Regions from separate parts of the Allobosea sp. 10L417 genome, predicted to be linked through region 2. Evidence: predicted binding sites of a transcription regulator. Region 2 holds the regulator's gene; the other holds the start of a gene.
The links. Region 2 encodes PhoB, which activates phosphate uptake and scavenging genes when phosphate is short. Its sites were predicted from a motif close to TGTCATNNANCTGTCAT; they were not measured.
Positions count from the first base shown of each region.

Region 1: AC1DE3_RS02140 (BtaA family protein) is a predicted target of PhoB. The motif match lies at 2,200-2,216, and genes of this name have one in related genera.

Region 1 is NZ_JBFTJP010000001.1:387,893-395,877, reverse strand. It holds gene AC1DE3_RS02150 (acyl-CoA dehydrogenase family protein) at 1-1,538, shown strand, start outside; gene msrB (peptide-methionine (R)-S-oxide reductase MsrB) at 1,626-2,057, opposite strand; gene AC1DE3_RS02140 (BtaA family protein) at 2,262-3,527, shown strand; gene AC1DE3_RS02135 (class I SAM-dependent methyltransferase) at 3,524-4,195, shown strand; gene AC1DE3_RS02130 (thioesterase family protein) at 4,290-4,856, opposite strand; gene AC1DE3_RS02125 (FAD-binding oxidoreductase) at 5,061-6,500, shown strand; gene AC1DE3_RS02120 (AsmA family protein) at 6,637-7,985, shown strand, end outside.
Region 2 is NZ_JBFTJP010000001.1:1,031,727-1,039,711, forward strand. It holds gene AC1DE3_RS05240 (amino acid ABC transporter permease) at 1-195, opposite strand, end outside; gene argH (argininosuccinate lyase) at 192-1,607, opposite strand; gene AC1DE3_RS05250 (LysR family transcriptional regulator) at 1,704-2,627, shown strand; gene AC1DE3_RS05255 (SpoIIAA family protein) at 2,682-3,068, shown strand; gene AC1DE3_RS05260 (DUF3175 domain-containing protein) at 3,085-3,369, shown strand; gene AC1DE3_RS05265 (hypothetical protein) at 3,621-3,800, opposite strand; gene phoB (phosphate regulon transcriptional regulator PhoB) at 3,908-4,606, opposite strand; gene phoU (phosphate signaling complex protein PhoU) at 4,618-5,337, opposite strand; gene pstB (phosphate ABC transporter ATP-binding protein PstB) at 5,545-6,351, opposite strand; gene pstA (phosphate ABC transporter permease PstA) at 6,391-7,275, opposite strand; gene pstC (phosphate ABC transporter permease subunit PstC) at 7,293-7,985, opposite strand, start outside.

The DNA.
Region 1 (7,985 bases), 640 kb from region 2:
CGTTCGGGGCCGATTGGGCGCGAGACCGCTTGCATGACGCCGGGCGGACAGTCGGCTCGGCAAGGGTGCAGGAGCTGGCCTATCTCGCCAATCGCTACACGCCCGAACTGAGGGCCTTCGACCGCTTCGGCAACCGCATCGACGAGATCGCCTTCCATCCCGCCTGGCACGAGCTGATGGGGCTTGCTATCGGGCAGGAGACGCATGCGCTCGCCTGGAACCGGCCGGAGCCCGGCGCGCAGGTGGCCCGCGCCGCCTTGCAGTATCTCTGGTACGGCGCCGAGAGCGGGATCTGCTGCCCGATCAGCATGACCTATGCCGCCGTGCCGGTGCTGAAGCAGGACGCGGCACTCTGGGAGCAGTGGGGCCACCTCGTCACCTCCAATCGCTACGATCCGCGGCAGGGGCCGGCGCCTCTCAAGACCGGCGCGACCGTCGGCACGGCGATGACGGAGACGCAAGGCGGCTCGGATCTGCGTCAGACGCAGACATATGCCGAAGACAATCGCGACGGCACCTATTCGCTCCATGGCCGGAAATGGTTCTTCTCGGTGCCGCATTCCGACGTCTTCCTGACGCTGGCGCGGACGGCCGAGGGGATCTCGTGCTTCGTCGTGCCGGGCTGGCAGCTGGACGGATCGCGCAACGGCGTCGCGATCCAGCGACTCAAGGACAAGGTCGGAAACCGCTCGAATGCCTCCTCCGAGGTGGAGTTCAGGGGCGCCATCGGCCATCTGATCGGGGAGCCGGGGCGCGGGATCCGCACCGGACTGTCGATGAATCACAATTCACGGCTGGACATTGCCGCCGCCTCCTCCGGGCTGATGCGGATGGCGGTCTCGCTGGCGGCGCATCACGCGCAGCACCGGAGGGCATTCCAGAAGGCGCTGATCGACCAGCCGATCATGCAGAACGTGCTGGCCGATATCGCGATCGAGGCTGAGGCCGCGGCCTGGCTCGCCTTCCGGCTTTTCGCGGCGCTGGATCGACAGGAGGCATCGGAGAGTGAGCGGCTGCTGGCGCGGGTGGGCGCGCCGATCGCGAAATACTGGATCACGCGGCGGACGCCTGCCGTCGTCACCGAGGCGCTGGAGTGCCATGGCGGCAACGGCTTCATCGAGGACAACCCGATGGCGCGGCTCTATCGCGAGGCGCCGCTGAACGCGATCTGGGAAGGCTCGGGCAATGTCATCTGCCTGGACGTGCTGCGCTCGCTGGCGCGGGAGCAGGGGGCGATCGACGTGCTGAGGGCTGAGCTGATGGTGGCTGCGGGCTCGGACAAGCGCTACGATGCGGCGCTGAGGCGTTTGGAAGGCGAATTGCCCGGGATGATGCGCAATGAGGGGCAGGCGCGGCGTCTCACCGAGCGCTTGGCGCTCATGTTGCAGGGCTCGTTGCTGTTGCAGTTTGCGCCCTCTGCGGTGGCGGACGCGTTCATTGCCATGCGGCTTGGGGATGGCTGGTCGGGGCAGTTCGGCGATCTGCCGCCGGCGGTGGATGCCGGAGTGCTGGCGCGACGGGCGGTGCCCGTTGCGTGAGGCGTCATGCCCGGGCTTGACCCGGGCATCTCTTTATCGCCTTTCCGTCGTGAGATGCTCGGGGCAAGCCCGAGCATCACGGCGGGATCAAGCCGCTTCCGGCTCGAAATTCATCGCCACGCCGTTAATGCAGTAGCGCAGGCCGGTGGGCGGCGGGCCGTCGGGGAAGACGTGGCCGAGATGGCCGCCGCAATTGGCGCAATGCGCCTCGACACGGTGCATGCCGTAGCTGAAATCCTCCGAGGCGCCGACGGCGCCCTCCAGCGGCTGGTCGAAACTCGGCCAGCCCGTGCCGCTCTCGAACTTCTTGCCCGACTTGAACAGCTTCTGGCCGCAGCCGGCGCAGGAGAAGGTGCCGGCGCGCTTCTCGTAGTTGAGTGCGCAAGAACCCGCACGCTCCGTGCCGTGGCCACGCAGGACCTGATACTGCTCCGGCGTCAGCCGCTCGCGCCACTGCGCGTCGGTCAGCTGGAAGGGGAAAGTCTCGTCCTGCTTCTTCGACTCGCCGAACATGCTCATCAGACCCATTGCGATCTCCTTGTCAGCGGGGTGGCGGGGCGCCTCATCGGCTTTCGTGCCGCCAATATGGCGTCTCAGGCGCCGGATTTCAGCCCCACAGATTACCGGCGGTTTCACGACGCCGCGGCAAGGGCCGAGGCTCCGTCACCGGACCGTCACGCGACTCCTCTAGCAGGCCCGCCACCCGCAAAGGGAGGAAAACCGGTGACGCAACAGGCGACGCAAACGGCGCGCGCGGCCCGCCGCATGACGAGCTCGGGCCTGGGACTGGCCGTCCGGCGCAGCAAGACGCTGTCCAAAGCGGGCATGCTGGAATGGCTGTTCGCCCGCGCCTTCTCCGGACTGGTCTATCCGCAGATCTGGGAAGACCCGGTGGTCGACATGGCGGCGCTGCAGCTCAAGGCCGAGGACCATGTCGTGGCGATCGCGTCGGGCTCCTGCAACATCCTTTCCTATCTCACGGCCGCGCCGATCCGTGTCAGCGCTGTCGATCTCAACGCCGCGCATATCGCGCTCGGCCGGCTGAAGCTCGCGGCTCTGGCGCGGTTGGAGCGGCAGGAGGACTTCCTGCGCTTCTTCGGCCAGGCAAATGCGCGCGAGAATGTCGGCGTCTACGATCGCGAGATCGCTGATCATCTCGACGCCGTCTCGCGCGGCTACTGGGAGGGGCGGGGCCTCAATGGACGGCGCCGGATCAACCTCTTCGCCAAGGGCTTCTATCGCTACGGCCTGCTCGGCCGCTTCATCGGCACGGGCCATGTGCTGGCGCGGGCGCTGGGCGGCAATCCGCTGACGATGCTGGCAGCGCGTGACCTAGCCGAACAGCGGGCGCTCTACGAGCAGCATCTCGCGCCGGTGTTCGAGCGCAAGCTGGTGCGGTGGCTGGTGCGCCAGCCGGCCTCGCTCTATGGGCTCGGCATCCCGCCGGCGCAGTACAAGGCGCTGGCGGCCGATGGCGAGGAGGGCATTCTCGGCGCGCTGAAGCTGCGGCTGGAGCGTCTGGCCTGCGATTTCGATCTGAAGGACAACTACTTCGCCCAGCAGGCTTTCGGCCGACGCTATGGCGAGGGGGCCGACGCGGCGTTTCCGCCCTATCTGCAGCCGCAATATTTCGCGGCGGTGAAGGAGCGCGCTGCGAACGTCTCCTATCACCAGAGCGCGGTCACCGCCTTGCTGGAGCAGCAGCCGGCCGAGAGTTGCGATGCCTATGTGCTGCTCGATGCGCAGGATTGGATGAACGACGCCGATCTGACGGCGCTGTGGTCGCAGATCACGCGCGCCGCCCGGCCGGGCGCGCGGGTGATCTTCCGCACGGCGGCCGACGAGCGGCTGCTGCCCGGCCGGATACCCGCTGCGATCCTCGACCAGTGGCATTACGAGGAGGAGCGCAGCCGCGATCTCTGCCGGCAGGACCGCTCGGCGATCTATGGCGGCTTCCACCTCTATGTGCTGAAGGGGCAGGTCCGGTGAGCGCCGCCGAGGCGCCGGGCGGCTCGCCCGCCGGGTTGATGGACCGGATCTATCGGCGTCAGCGGCACATCTACGACGCCAGCCGGAAGTTCTATCTGCTCGGCCGTGACCAGCTGATCGATGGGTTGCAGCCGCCTCCCGGCGCCACCGTCCTGGAGATCGGCTGCGGCACCGGGCGCAACCTCATCCAGATCGCGCGGCGCTACCCGTCCAGCGCCTGCTACGGGCTCGACGTCTCCAGCGAGATGCTGGCGACGGCGCGCACTGCGGTGGCGCGGGCGGAGCTGGACGATCGGATCCAGCTAGCCGAGGCTGATGCCACCGGCTTCGACCCGCAGGCACTGTTCGGCCTTCAGGGCTTCGACCGGATCGTGATCTCCTATGCGCTGTCGATGATCCCGCCCTGGCAGGGTGTCGTCGCGGAGGCGCTGCGCCGCCTCAACATGGGCGGCTCTTTGCATATCGTCGATTTCGGCGATCAGAGCGGGCTGCCGGCGAGCTTCAAGGCCGTGCTGCTGCGCTGGCTCGCCCTGTTCCATGTCACGCCACGCGAGGATCTGCCGGAGACGGTGCGGGCGCTAGCGGAAGCGGCGGGGGCCGACTGCCGGCTCGGCGCGCCGTATCGTGGCTATGCGATGCATGCGGTGGTGGGAAGGCGCGGAGCTTAGCGTCATGCTCGGGCTTGACCCGAGCACCTCCTGACAAGAAGGCGCTGGTTTCAGAGATGGTCGGGCCAAGCCCGACCATGACGGCAAAATAGTCTCAGTGCCGCGTCTCGACCTCGGGCTCGCGCACTTCCTTCGCCTCATCGACGCGGATCGCCGACTTCTTCGGCATGCCGATGATGCGACCGATCGTAGCCGGCGGCGGCATCATGCTGTGGGCTGCCTTCATCAAAGCAAGATTCGCGAGGATGTCGGCAGGGAAGGGCGTGACCCTGCGATGGACCATGTCGACGTGCAGCGACAGGTTCTCGCTGGTCGCGGCGAGCCAGCCTTCATGGGCGTGGCGCATCTCGAGATAGTAGTGCAGGCGCTTGTCGTCGAAGCTGATGAGCTGGGCGGTGACGCGGACGAGGTCGCCATCGGTCAGCTCACGCTTGTAGAGGATGTGGCATTCCGCGGTGAAGGTCGAGGCGTGGCGTGTCTCGACATAGTCCCGCGTCAGGCCGACAAGAGAGAAGACTTCGTCCACCGCACGGTCGAACAGGACATGATAGTAGGCCATGTTGAGATGGCCGTTGTAGTCGATCCATTGCGGCTCGACCCGCATCGCCGAAGAGACGAAGGGCGAGAAGAAGAGCGCCGGAGCGCGTGTATCGTGTGCCATGATCGCCCTCCCTGTCAGGCGCCTCGTTCAAGGGCCCGTCGCATTATTGCGGCTGCCCATTTCGTCGTCCCATGATCTAGTATGCATCGTTCGCAATCAGCGTCAGCACCTCGCCCCGGCCACGATGGTCAGGATGATGTCGGACCGTAACCAATTGCGAAACCGATCTGTTCCAAGTCTAAGCGCCAAAATCGGATCTTGACAATGAGCCTGCCCGCTGCCGCCCCTCATGACAGCCCTGCCTCCGCCGCAGTGCTGCCGCCATCGCCCGATGCCATTGCAGCCGTGACCCAGGCGCTGGCCGCGCGCTTCGGAAACCGGCTCGTCATCAGCCTCGCGGTGCGCCAGCAGCACGGCCATACCCTGACCTGGATACCCAATCAGCCGCCGGATGCGGTGATTTTCCCGCAAAACACGGAAGAGGTTTCCGAGATCGTGAAGCTCTGCGCGGCGCATGGCGTGCCGGTCATTGCCTTCGGCACCGGCACCTCGCTGGAGGGGCATGTCAACGCGCCCTTCGGTGGCGTCTGCATCGACATGTCGCAGATGAAGCGCATCATCGCCGTGCACGCCGAGGATCTCGACGTGGTGGTCGAGGCCGGCGTCACCCGCAAGGAGCTCAACGAGCATCTGCGCGACCAGGGCCTGATGTTCCCGATCGATCCGGGCGCCGATGCCTCGATCGGCGGCATGGCCGCGACGCGCGCTTCCGGCACCAATGCGGTCCGCTACGGCACGATGAAGGACAATGTGCTGGCGCTGAAGGCGGTGATGGCCGATGGCTCGATCGTCAAGACCTCGACGCGCGCCCGCAAGACCTCGGCCGGCTACGATCTCACCCGCCTGCTCGTCGGCTCGGAAGGCACGCTCGGCATCATCACCGAGGTCACGCTAAAGCTGCATGGCATCCCCGAGGCGATCGCCGCCGGCGTCTGCCCCTTCCCCTCGGTGAAGGCCGCCTGCGATGCGACGATCCTGACCATCCAGACCGGCTTGCCGGTGGCGCGCATCGAGCTGCTCGACGACGTGATGATCCGCGGCGTCAACCTGCATGCCAAGCTCGGCCTGCCGGAGACGACGATGCTCTTCGTCGAGTTCCACGGAACGGAAGCGGGCGTTGCCGAGCAGTCCCAGCGCTTCGGCGAGATCGCGGCGGAATATGGCGGCGGGCCCTTCGAATGGGCGACCAAGGCGGAGGACCGCTCCAAGCTCTGGCAGGCGCGCCATGACGCCTATTGGGCGGCGAAGGCGCTGCGGCCCGGCTTCGACTCGGTCGCGACCGATGTCTGCGTGCCGATCTCGCAGCTGGCCGAATGCGTCGAGGAGACCAAGCGCGACATCGAGGCCTCCGGGCTGATCGCGCCGATCGCGGGCCATGTCGGCGACGGCAATTTCCACACGCAACCGCTGGTCGATCTTAACGACAAGGCCGAGGTCGAGCGGGCCCAGACCTTCATCGACCGGCTGGTGAAGCGTGCGCTGGCCATGGGCGGAACCTGCACGGGTGAACACGGTGTCGGCCAGAAGAAGATGAAGTATCTCGAGCAGGAGCACGGGGCGGAGGCACTCGCGGTAATGCGGACGCTGAAGCGTGGGCTCGATCCGCAGAACATCCTCAATCCCGGAAAAATCGTCGTCCTGTGACATCGGCGCGGCTTGCGCTGCGGGCGCCCTTCGCGAAATGTCGCGATCCTGCCGCGACTTGCCGGCATGATCGCGGGCGGACGCCGGTTTTGGACCGGTGCCGCTACACCATGGCGACAGGGACAGAAAGCGGACGTTGCGTGAAAGCCTGACAGTTCTGGCCGGCCTGCTGGTATTGGCGCTGCTGGCGGCCCTGATTGGCCCCGGCTTCGTCGATTGGCGCGCCTATCGTCCGCAGATCGAGGCCAGGCTGAGCGAAGCGCTGGGCGTGGAGACGCAGATCGGCGGGGCGATCGGCCTGCGCCTGCTGCCCTCGCCGCGCATATCCCTCGAAAATGTGCGGATCGGCAGCGGCGACGGCACCGCCAGCGCGGCGACGGTCGAACATGCGACGGTCGAGCTGGCGCTCGCCGCCATGGCGCGCGGGGAGTTCCGGTTCTCGGAAGCCGAGATCGACGGGGCCACGGTCACGCTTTCCCTCGACGAGACCGGCGCGATCCGCCTGCCGGAGCGCACTGGCAAGGGCCTGCCGGCCGAAGCGAGCCTCGACAGGCTGCGGATCAGCCGCTCGGCCCTGATCTGGCGAGAGCCGGGCAAGCCGGCGGTCATGTTGACGCCAATCGCCGCGGAGGTTTCTGCCGTCAGCTTCGCCGGGCCCTGGCGTTTCGAAGGCGAGGTGGCGGGCACGTCCCTGCGCGTGACGACCGGCGAGCTCGAGGAGGGCGGCCGGCTGCGCGCCAAGGCCTTCCTCACCGGAGAGGATCTGCAGCTCAATTTCGACGGCTCCCTGATCCTGCCGGCGGCGCCAGGGCGGATCGCCGTCGAGCTCGACGGCGCCTTCGGCCTGTCGCCGGGCGGGGCGGTCTCGCTGTCGGGCAAGGTGAAGGGCGGTGGTCGCCAACTCGAGCTTGCGGGTCTCACGCTCGACCTCGCCGGCGGTGCGGCGAGGCTGGAGGGGGAGGGGCAATATCTGCCGGGAACCGGAGCCGGCTCTCTGGCGTTGCGGGCGCGCCGGCTCGATGCCGATGCACTGGTCGCGGCGCTGGCGGAGCGCCAGGGCTTCGAGCGGGCGCTGAGCGGTCTGCCGGGCACTCTCGACATCGGTCTCGACCTCGACCAGGTGATCTGGCGGGGCGAGGATTTTTCGACATTGGCGCTCCGCGGCCGGCTGCATGATGGCGGGCTGAACGATGCTTCGGCTTCGGTTCGCGTCGCCGGCGCGCTCATCGGGGCAAGCGGCGGTCTGGGCTCGGAGGGAGCGACGGGCCGCATCAATCTCAAGGCGGATGATGCGCGGCGCGTTGCGCTGGTGCTGGCCCGCGCCGGACTCGACCCGACCATGGCCGATTTTATCGCGGGGCTCGGACGCATCGATGCCGATGCGGTCGGCTCCTGGGCGCCGGGGCGGATCGCGTTCCAGCGGCTGCTGGTTGCGGGATCGTCCGGCGTGCGGCTCGACGCGTCGGGCGAGGCCGGATCGAACAG
Region 2 (7,985 bases):
GGCGGGCGCGGTGAAGAACTGCCGGACCACCGGCCAGGCGATGTCGCCCTCGACGAAGGCCATCACCAGCCAGGCGAGGATGGCGAGGATGATCGCCGAGGCGACCCAGCGCCCGTAGAAACGCCGCGACACGATCCTGAGATGCGAGACCTGGGCGAGATCGCGGCTGCTGATCGGCGAAGTGGCGGCGCTCATCGGCCCGTCTCCCGGCTCCAGGTTTCGAGGGCGGCGAGCTTGCCGCGGAAGCGGTCGATCTGCTCGCGCACGCGGTCGGGCGCCGTGCCGCCATGGCCGCTGCGCGCAGCGACCGCGGCATCGAGCGTCAGATGGTCGAGCACGCCGGCATCGAGGCGCGGATCGACCGCCCTGAGATCGACAGCGTCGAGCGACTCCAGCTCCCGGCCCAATTCCTCGCAATAGCGCACCAGCGCCCCCGTGATCTCATGCGCCTCGGCGAAAGGCACGCCGTTGCGGGCGAGATAGTCAGCCACCTCGGTCGCCAGCGCAAAGCCGGAACCGGCCTGGGCGCGCATCGTCCCGGCGTCGGCGCTCATGCTGGCGACCAGCCCGGCGAAGGCCGGCAGCACCTCTTCCAGCACGTCGACGGCGTCGAAAGCGGCGCGCTTGTCCTCGGCGAGATCGCGGTTATAGGAAAGCGGCAGCCCCTTCAACGCCCCGAGCATGGCGACGAGGTCGCCGGTCAGCCGTGCCGCCCGGCCGCGCGAGATTTCCGCGATGTCCGGGTTCTTCTTCTGCGGCATGATCGAGGAGCCGGTGGCGAAGGCGTCGTCCAGCGTCACCCAGGCGAATTGCCTGGAGGCCCAGAGCGTCACCTCCTCGGCGAGACGCGACAGGTTGGTCGTCAGCATGGCCGCGACGAACAGGAACTCCGCGACATGGTCGCGCGCACCGACCGCGTCGACCGAATTCTCGAACGGCCCGTCATAGCCGAGCGCGTTGGCGCTGAGCTCGGGATTGAGCGTGATCGCGGAACCGGCAAGCGCCGCCGCCCCGAGCGGAGATTGGCCGGAGCGCTTCTCCCAGTCGGTCAGGCGAGAGGCGTCGCGCATCAGCACCTGGCCGTGCGCCATCAGCCAATGGCCGAAGGTGACCGGCTGCGCGCTCTGGAGATGCGTGAAGCCGGGGCTGACCGAGGCTGCATGCAACTCGGCCTGGTCGGCGATCGCGGTCAGCAGCTCGGCCAGCATGCCCGCCAGCGATCGCGACTTGGCCCGCAGATAGAGCTTGAGGTTGTTGGCGGCCTGGTCGTTGCGCGAGCGTCCGGCACGCAACTTGGCGCCGGTCGAGCCGATCCGCTCGGTCAGGATGCGCTCGATGAAAGTGTGAACGTCCTCGTCCTGCGGGCCGGGGGAGATCCGCCCCTCGACCGTATCCTGCGCGATCGCATCGAGCGTGGTCAGGATGGTGTCGAGCTCCTGCGCCGTCAGCAGCCCGGCGCGCGCCAGTTCGGCCGCATGGGCCTTGCCGCCCGCGACATCCTGCGGCACCAGCCTCGCGTGCTCGCCGGCCGCGCTCGACAGCTTCATCAGCCGCGGATCCGGCGGCTTGCGGAAGCGTCCGCCCCACAGGCGGGTCGTCTGGTTCATGATGCTGGCTCCTCCCGTTAGGGAAGAATGACCTCTTGACCGAAAGCCCGGCAAACGAAACGATCTCCGCAGAGATAGTCTAAAAAGGAATACCCCATGGCCGCCGGCCGGGCTCCGCCGTCATCGACCGCGCTGCGGGCCTTCACCACGGTTGCGCGCCTGGGATCGACCGCCCGTGCCGCGCTGGTCGTCAACCTGACCCAGAGTGCCGTCTCGAAGCAGATTCTGTCGCTGGAGCACCACCTCGGCACCGTGCTGTTCGACCGTAGCCCGCTCGGCCTCAAGCTCACCGAGGCCGGAGCGATTTATCTGCCCTATGCCGAAGCCGCGCTGGAGCAGATGGAGCGAGGCGCCAGGCGCCTCGCCGAGCGCAGCGCCATTGCCCGGCCGATCCGCCTGCACATGATCGCGATCGCCGGTGAGCGCTGGCTGATGGCCCGCTTTCCCGCCTTCGCGGCGGCGCATCCCGGTGTCGACGTCCAGTTCACCAACTATGTGAGCGAGAGCGAGACCGAGGAGCCGGATATCGAGATCTCTCACGGCGTCCCCCCCTGGCCCGACAGGGAGGCCCACTATCTTTTCGGCCGCGATGTCGCCCTCGTCGCCGCGCCCGGCCTCGTCGAGCGCATGGGGGGCTTTCGCCGCCCGGCCGACATTCAGAAGATGACGCTGCTGCAGCACTTCCAGATGCCAACCTTCTGGGCCGAGTTCACCGAAACCCACGACCTGCGCGGCGCGGTGCCTGAGCATACTGTGCGCTACGGCTACTATTCCGTCATCATCAGCGCCGCCGTCGCGGGGTTGGGGGTCGCGCTGACGCCGCGCTGTTACGTGGCGGACGAGTTGGCCTCGGGCGCGCTCGTCAACCCGCTCGGACTCGGCTTCACCAGCGCGACGGGCTGCTGGCTCATCCGCCCGTTGGGCCAGCCGCAACGCCCCGGCCTCGATGAATTCATCGGCTGGCTGCGCTCCGAAGCCGCGCGGTTCGATGCCGCCACCCGTGGATCCTCAGCCGCCTGATCATTGGGCGAAACTTCCGCTCTTGCCCCGCGTTGTCTGGAGCAAGGAGGAGTCATGTTAACGATCCTGCCCGCCCCCGACCATGTCGGCGCCTACCGCCTGTCGCAGACGCTGACCAGCGACGATCTCGATGGGATCATGGCCGATATCGACGCGAAGCTCGCACGACACGAGAAAGTCGGCATCCTCGCCGACCTCACCGATTTCACCGATATGACCTTGGCTGCCGCCTGGAAGGATGCGCGCTACAGCCTCGGCAAGCTGTGGGAGCTGCAACGCTTCCCGCGCGAGGCGGTGATCACCGACAGGGGCTGGCTTGCGGCCTTCGTCGACCTGCTCAATCCGGCGATCCCCTTCGTGACTGTTCGCACCTTCAAGCCGGAGGAGTACGAGACCGCATTGACCTGGGCCGGCGACATCGAGGGCGGACCAAACGCCTGACCGACAGGAGGACGCCATGCCCGTCCACAAGCACAGATGGTCGGCCGATATCACCAGCCGGAGCAACGCGCTCGATTTCGAGAAAGCCGTGTTCACGCGTGGCGATCCGCGTCAGATCGCGCGCTCGCTGAAGCGGTCGGCCGAGCACAGCCGCCGGCGCAAATCGGGCCCCTATCGCTCGGCGATGTCGATGCTCACCTTCTACATCAACCGCGCCGGCCGGAAACTGCCGGCCGAGCGCCGCAGAACTCTGGAAGCGGCCAAGCACAGCTTGCGCCGCCTCTTCCACCGAGAGGGCTGAAGCGCCTGCCGTCGCCCTTCAGGGGATCGACCTGAAGGCCGGTTCTCATCGCGCCCTGCCTCCCTTGCGCGCCGGATCATGCGAGAGGTGGCTGTCGCGTTCGCCGCCGCCACCCGAAACGCGAGCGTGCCGCCGGTTGTCATCGGCAAGCGGATGTCCGGCGGCTTCTTCGCGTTCTCATGCGATGAGCCGGGGCCGCCGTGCCGGATGCTCTGCGGCGCCTTGGTCGAGGTCGACGTTCGGCAACCTCCTCAACGATCCTGTTGCAGACCCTGATGGGTCGTGTTGATGCGTGTATTGCCCTGCTGGCCCTGCTGATCAGGCTGGCTTGGTCGGCGCTCGCCACCTCTGGCGCTGCGCAGATCGCGCTCGGCATGATCTGGCTCGCCCGGACCCTTGTCGCTTCGATTGGCCGGCGGGATGGGCGGCATCTTGCTCACGGCGACCTCCTCTGGCTCGCGTCGATCTTCAAGATCAACGCGAGCGGCCGGGCAAGGTTCACGGCAAGTTGCGATGAGGAGCAGAGCTGCAGCGCCGCTCAGCTGCGCGCAAAGGTTTCGTCGAAGGCGTAACCGGCGCCGCGGACTGTCCGCAGCGGATCCTTGGTATTGGCCGGCGTGATCGCCTTGCGCAGCCGGCCCACATGAACGTCGACGGTGCGCTCATCGATATAGACGTCGCGGCCCCAGACGGCGTCGAGAAGCTGGGCGCGCGAATAGACGCGGCCGGGCGCCTGCATCAAGAACTCGAGCAGCCGGAACTCGGTCGGGCCGAGATGCAGCTCGCTGCCGGCACGGCGGACGCGCCGGGTCGTGCGATCGAGTTCGAGGTCGCCGGCGGCGAGCAGCCCCGCGACATGGCCCGGCTTGGCGCGGCGCAGCAGCGCCTGTATGCGCGCGATCAGCTCCGGCAACGAAAAGGGCTTCACCACATAATCGTCCGCGCCAGTCGCGAGCCCGCGCACGCGTTCGGTCTCCTCGCCACGCGCCGTCAGCATGATGATCGGCACGCGTTCGGTGTCGCGCCGCGAGCGCAAGCGGCGGCAGAGTTCGATGCCAGAAAGGCCCGGCAGCATCCAGTCGAGCAGCACGAGATCAGGCGTGTGGTCGCGCAGATGCAGTTCGGCGTCATCCCCGCGCGCGACGCTGTCGACCTCGAAGCCCTCGGCCTCGAGATTGTAGCGCAGCAGCAGGGTTAGCGGCTCCTCGTCCTCGACGATCAGGATGCGTGCGGCCATGATGATCTGCTTCAGTTCCCGGTGATCGCCTCGACCTCGATATTGGTCGTGTCGAGCTTCGGCCGGTTCACGTCGAGCGAGTCGCCGGTGATGAGATAGTGGATCGTCTCGGCAATGTTGGTGGTGTGGTCGCCGATGCGCTCGATGTTCTTCGCGCAGAACAGGAGATGCGTGCAGAAGGTGATGTTGCGCGGATCCTCCATCATATAGGTCAGGAGCTCGCGGAACAGCGAGGTGTAGAGCGCATCGATCTCGTCGTCGCGGCGCCAGACGTCGAGCGCCTTCTGCTCGTTGCCGGCGGCGTAGGCGTCGAGAACGTCCTTGAGCTGCGCCTGCACCAGGCGGCTGATGTGCTCGAGCCCGACCACGGCGCGGTGCGGCGGCTGGAACTGGCCGGCGATGGCGACGGCGCGCTTGGCGATGTTCTTGGCGAGATCGCCGACGCGCTCGATGTCGGCGGCGATGCGGATCGCCGAAATCAGCTCGCGCAGGTCGTTGGCGAGCGGCTGGCGCCGGGCGATGGTCAGTACCGCCTTTTCCTCGACGTCCCGCTGGAGGTTGTCGAGGCGCTGGTCGGCCGTGATGATCTTCTGGGCAAGGCCGGTGTCGCGGCGCACCAGCGCCACGGTCGAATCGCCCAGCATGCGCTCGGCCATGCCGCCCATTTCGGCGAGGCTGCGGCGGATGCCTTCGAGATCGGTATCGTAGGAGCGGACGATGTGGTCGGTCATGGGCGGCGTGTCCTCTAGATCATTAGCGCCGATGCAGCGTCGTCGTTTTCAGGTCGGCATGCTCAACCCTCAGCCCTCATCCTGAGGAGCAAGCGAAGCTTGCGTCTCGAAGGATGCTCCGGTTGGTTCCGGAGCCTCCTGGACCATCCTTCGAGACGCCGCTCGCGCGGCTCCTCAGGATGAGGGCTGCTGGTTTGAAACCGGTCTTCAGCCGAACCGGCCGGTGACGTAGTCCTGCGTCTGCTTCTTGGCAGGGTTCATGAAGATGGTATTGGTCGGCGCGAATTCGACGACCTCGCCCAGATACATGAAGGCGGTATACTGCGAGATGCGGGCCGCCTGCTGCATGTTGTGCGTGACGATGGCGATGGTGAAGTCGCTCTTCAGCTGCTCCAGCAGATCCTCGATCTTGCCGGTCGAGATCGGGTCGAGCGCCGAGGTCGGCTCGTCGAACAGGATCACTTCAGGCTTCTGGGCGATGGTTCGCGCGATGCACAGGCGCTGCTGCTGGCCGCCGGAGAGACCCATGCCGGAGCTCTTCAGCTTGTCCTTGACCTCGTCCCAGAGCGCGGCACGGCGCAGCGCGCCCTCGACGCGGTCGTCGAGCTCGGACTTCGGCGGCTTCTCGTAGAGGCGGATACCGAAGGCGACGTTGTCGTAGATCGACATCGGGAAGGGCGTCGGCTTCTGGAACACCATGCCGACGCGCGAGCGCAGCTCGTTCACATCGACATCGTTCGAGATGATGTTGCGCCCGTCGAGCATGATCTCGCCGGTGGCCTTCTGCTCCGGATAGAGCGAGTAGATCCGGTTGAAGATGCGCAGCAGGGTCGACTTGCCGCAGCCCGACGGGCCGATCAGCGCGGTGACGTGCCGGTCGCGGAAATCGAGATTGATGTTCTTCAGCGCCTTGTGCTCGCCGTAGTAGAAATCGAGGTTCTTCACCGCGATCCGGACGGGCGCCTCGGCATCGAGCGTCTGCGGGGAGAGTTCAAGGGTCGAAAGCATCGACATGGTCCTCAAGGTCGGACGCGACCGGGTTGGATTCAAGTCTTATTTGCCGCCGGCGACAAAGCGGCGGGCAATGATCGAGAGCAGCAGGATCGAGACCGTGATGATCAGCGATCCCGCCCAGGCCAGTTGCTGCCAGTTCTCATAGGGAGCGGAGGCGAACTGGTAGATGGTGACGGGCAGGTTCGAGACGCCGCCGACCAGGGTCGGCGAGAACCAGAAATTGTTGTTCAGCGCGGTGAAGATCAGCGGCGCGGTCTCGCCGGCGATACGGGCGAGAGCCAGCAGGATACCGGTCACCATCCCGGCCTTGGCGGCGCGCCAGGTCACCGAGGTGATGACGACCGACGGCGGGGCGCCGAGGGCCGAGCCGGCTTCGCGCAGCGGGCCGGGCACGAGGTTCAGCATGTCCTCGGTGGTGCGCACGATGACCGGGATCGCGATGATGCCGAGCGCGACGCCGCCGGCCCAGCCGGAATAGCCGCGGAAGGGCTCGACCAGGATCACGTAGACGAACAGACCGATCAGGATCGACGGTGCCGACAGCAGGATGTCGTTGATGAAGCGGATCAGGTTCGCGAGCTTCGAGCCCTTGCCGTATTCGGCAAGCCAGGTGCCGGCGAGCACGCCGACCGGGGTCGCGACCGCGATCCCGAGAAAGGTCAGCACCACCGAGCCGACGATGGCGTTGGCGAGGCCGCCGCCCTGCGAGCCGGGGCCCGGCGTAACTTCGGTGAAGGTCGCGAGCGAGAGCCCGCCGATGCCCTTCACCAGCAGCATGCCGAGAATCCAGAACAGCACGAAGATGGCGCAGAAGGTGAAGCCCGTGGCGATGATCTTCATCAGCCGGTCGGCTGTGCGGCGGGACTGGCGCACGCGCCCCCAGGGGGTGTGGGGCAGTTCGCGCGGCGTGGAGGCGGTCGTCATGCTCATCTCTCAGGACCTCAGTAGCGCTTCACCCGGGCGACCAGGAGCCGCGCGATGACGAGGACGACGAAGGTGACGAAGAACAGGATGCAGCCCAGCGCGATCAGCGAGTTGAGCTGCAGGCCCATCGCCTCGTTGAACTCGTTGGCGATGCGCGAGGCGATGGTCGAGCCGGGATCGAGGATCGAGGCCGACAGGCGGTTGGCGTTGCCGACGACGAAGGTGACGGCCATCGTCTCGCCGAGGGCGCGGCCGAGGCCGAGCATGATCGCGCCGATGATCGAGACGCCGGCCTGCGGCACCAGCACATGGCGCACGACCTCCCAGGTCGTGGCGCCGATGCCATAGGCGCTCTCGCGCAGCACGGAGGGGATCTGCTCCAGCATGTCGCGGGTGATCGAGGCGATGAAGGGCACGATCATGAAGGCCAGGATGATGCCGGCCGTGAAGATGCCGAGGCCCGAGGGGGAGCGGGAGTAGAGGACGGTGCCGACGATCGGAATGCCCTCGACGAGGTTCGAGAGCGGGATCTGCACATAGGCTGCGAAGAGCGGCACGAAGACGAACAGGCCCCACATGCCGTAGATGATCGAGGGCACGGCAGCGAGCAGCTCGATCGCGGTGGCGACCGGCTTCTTGAACCAGCCCGGCGCGAGCTGGGTCAGGTAGACCGCGATGCCGAGCGAGAGCGGCACGCCGATGACGAGGGC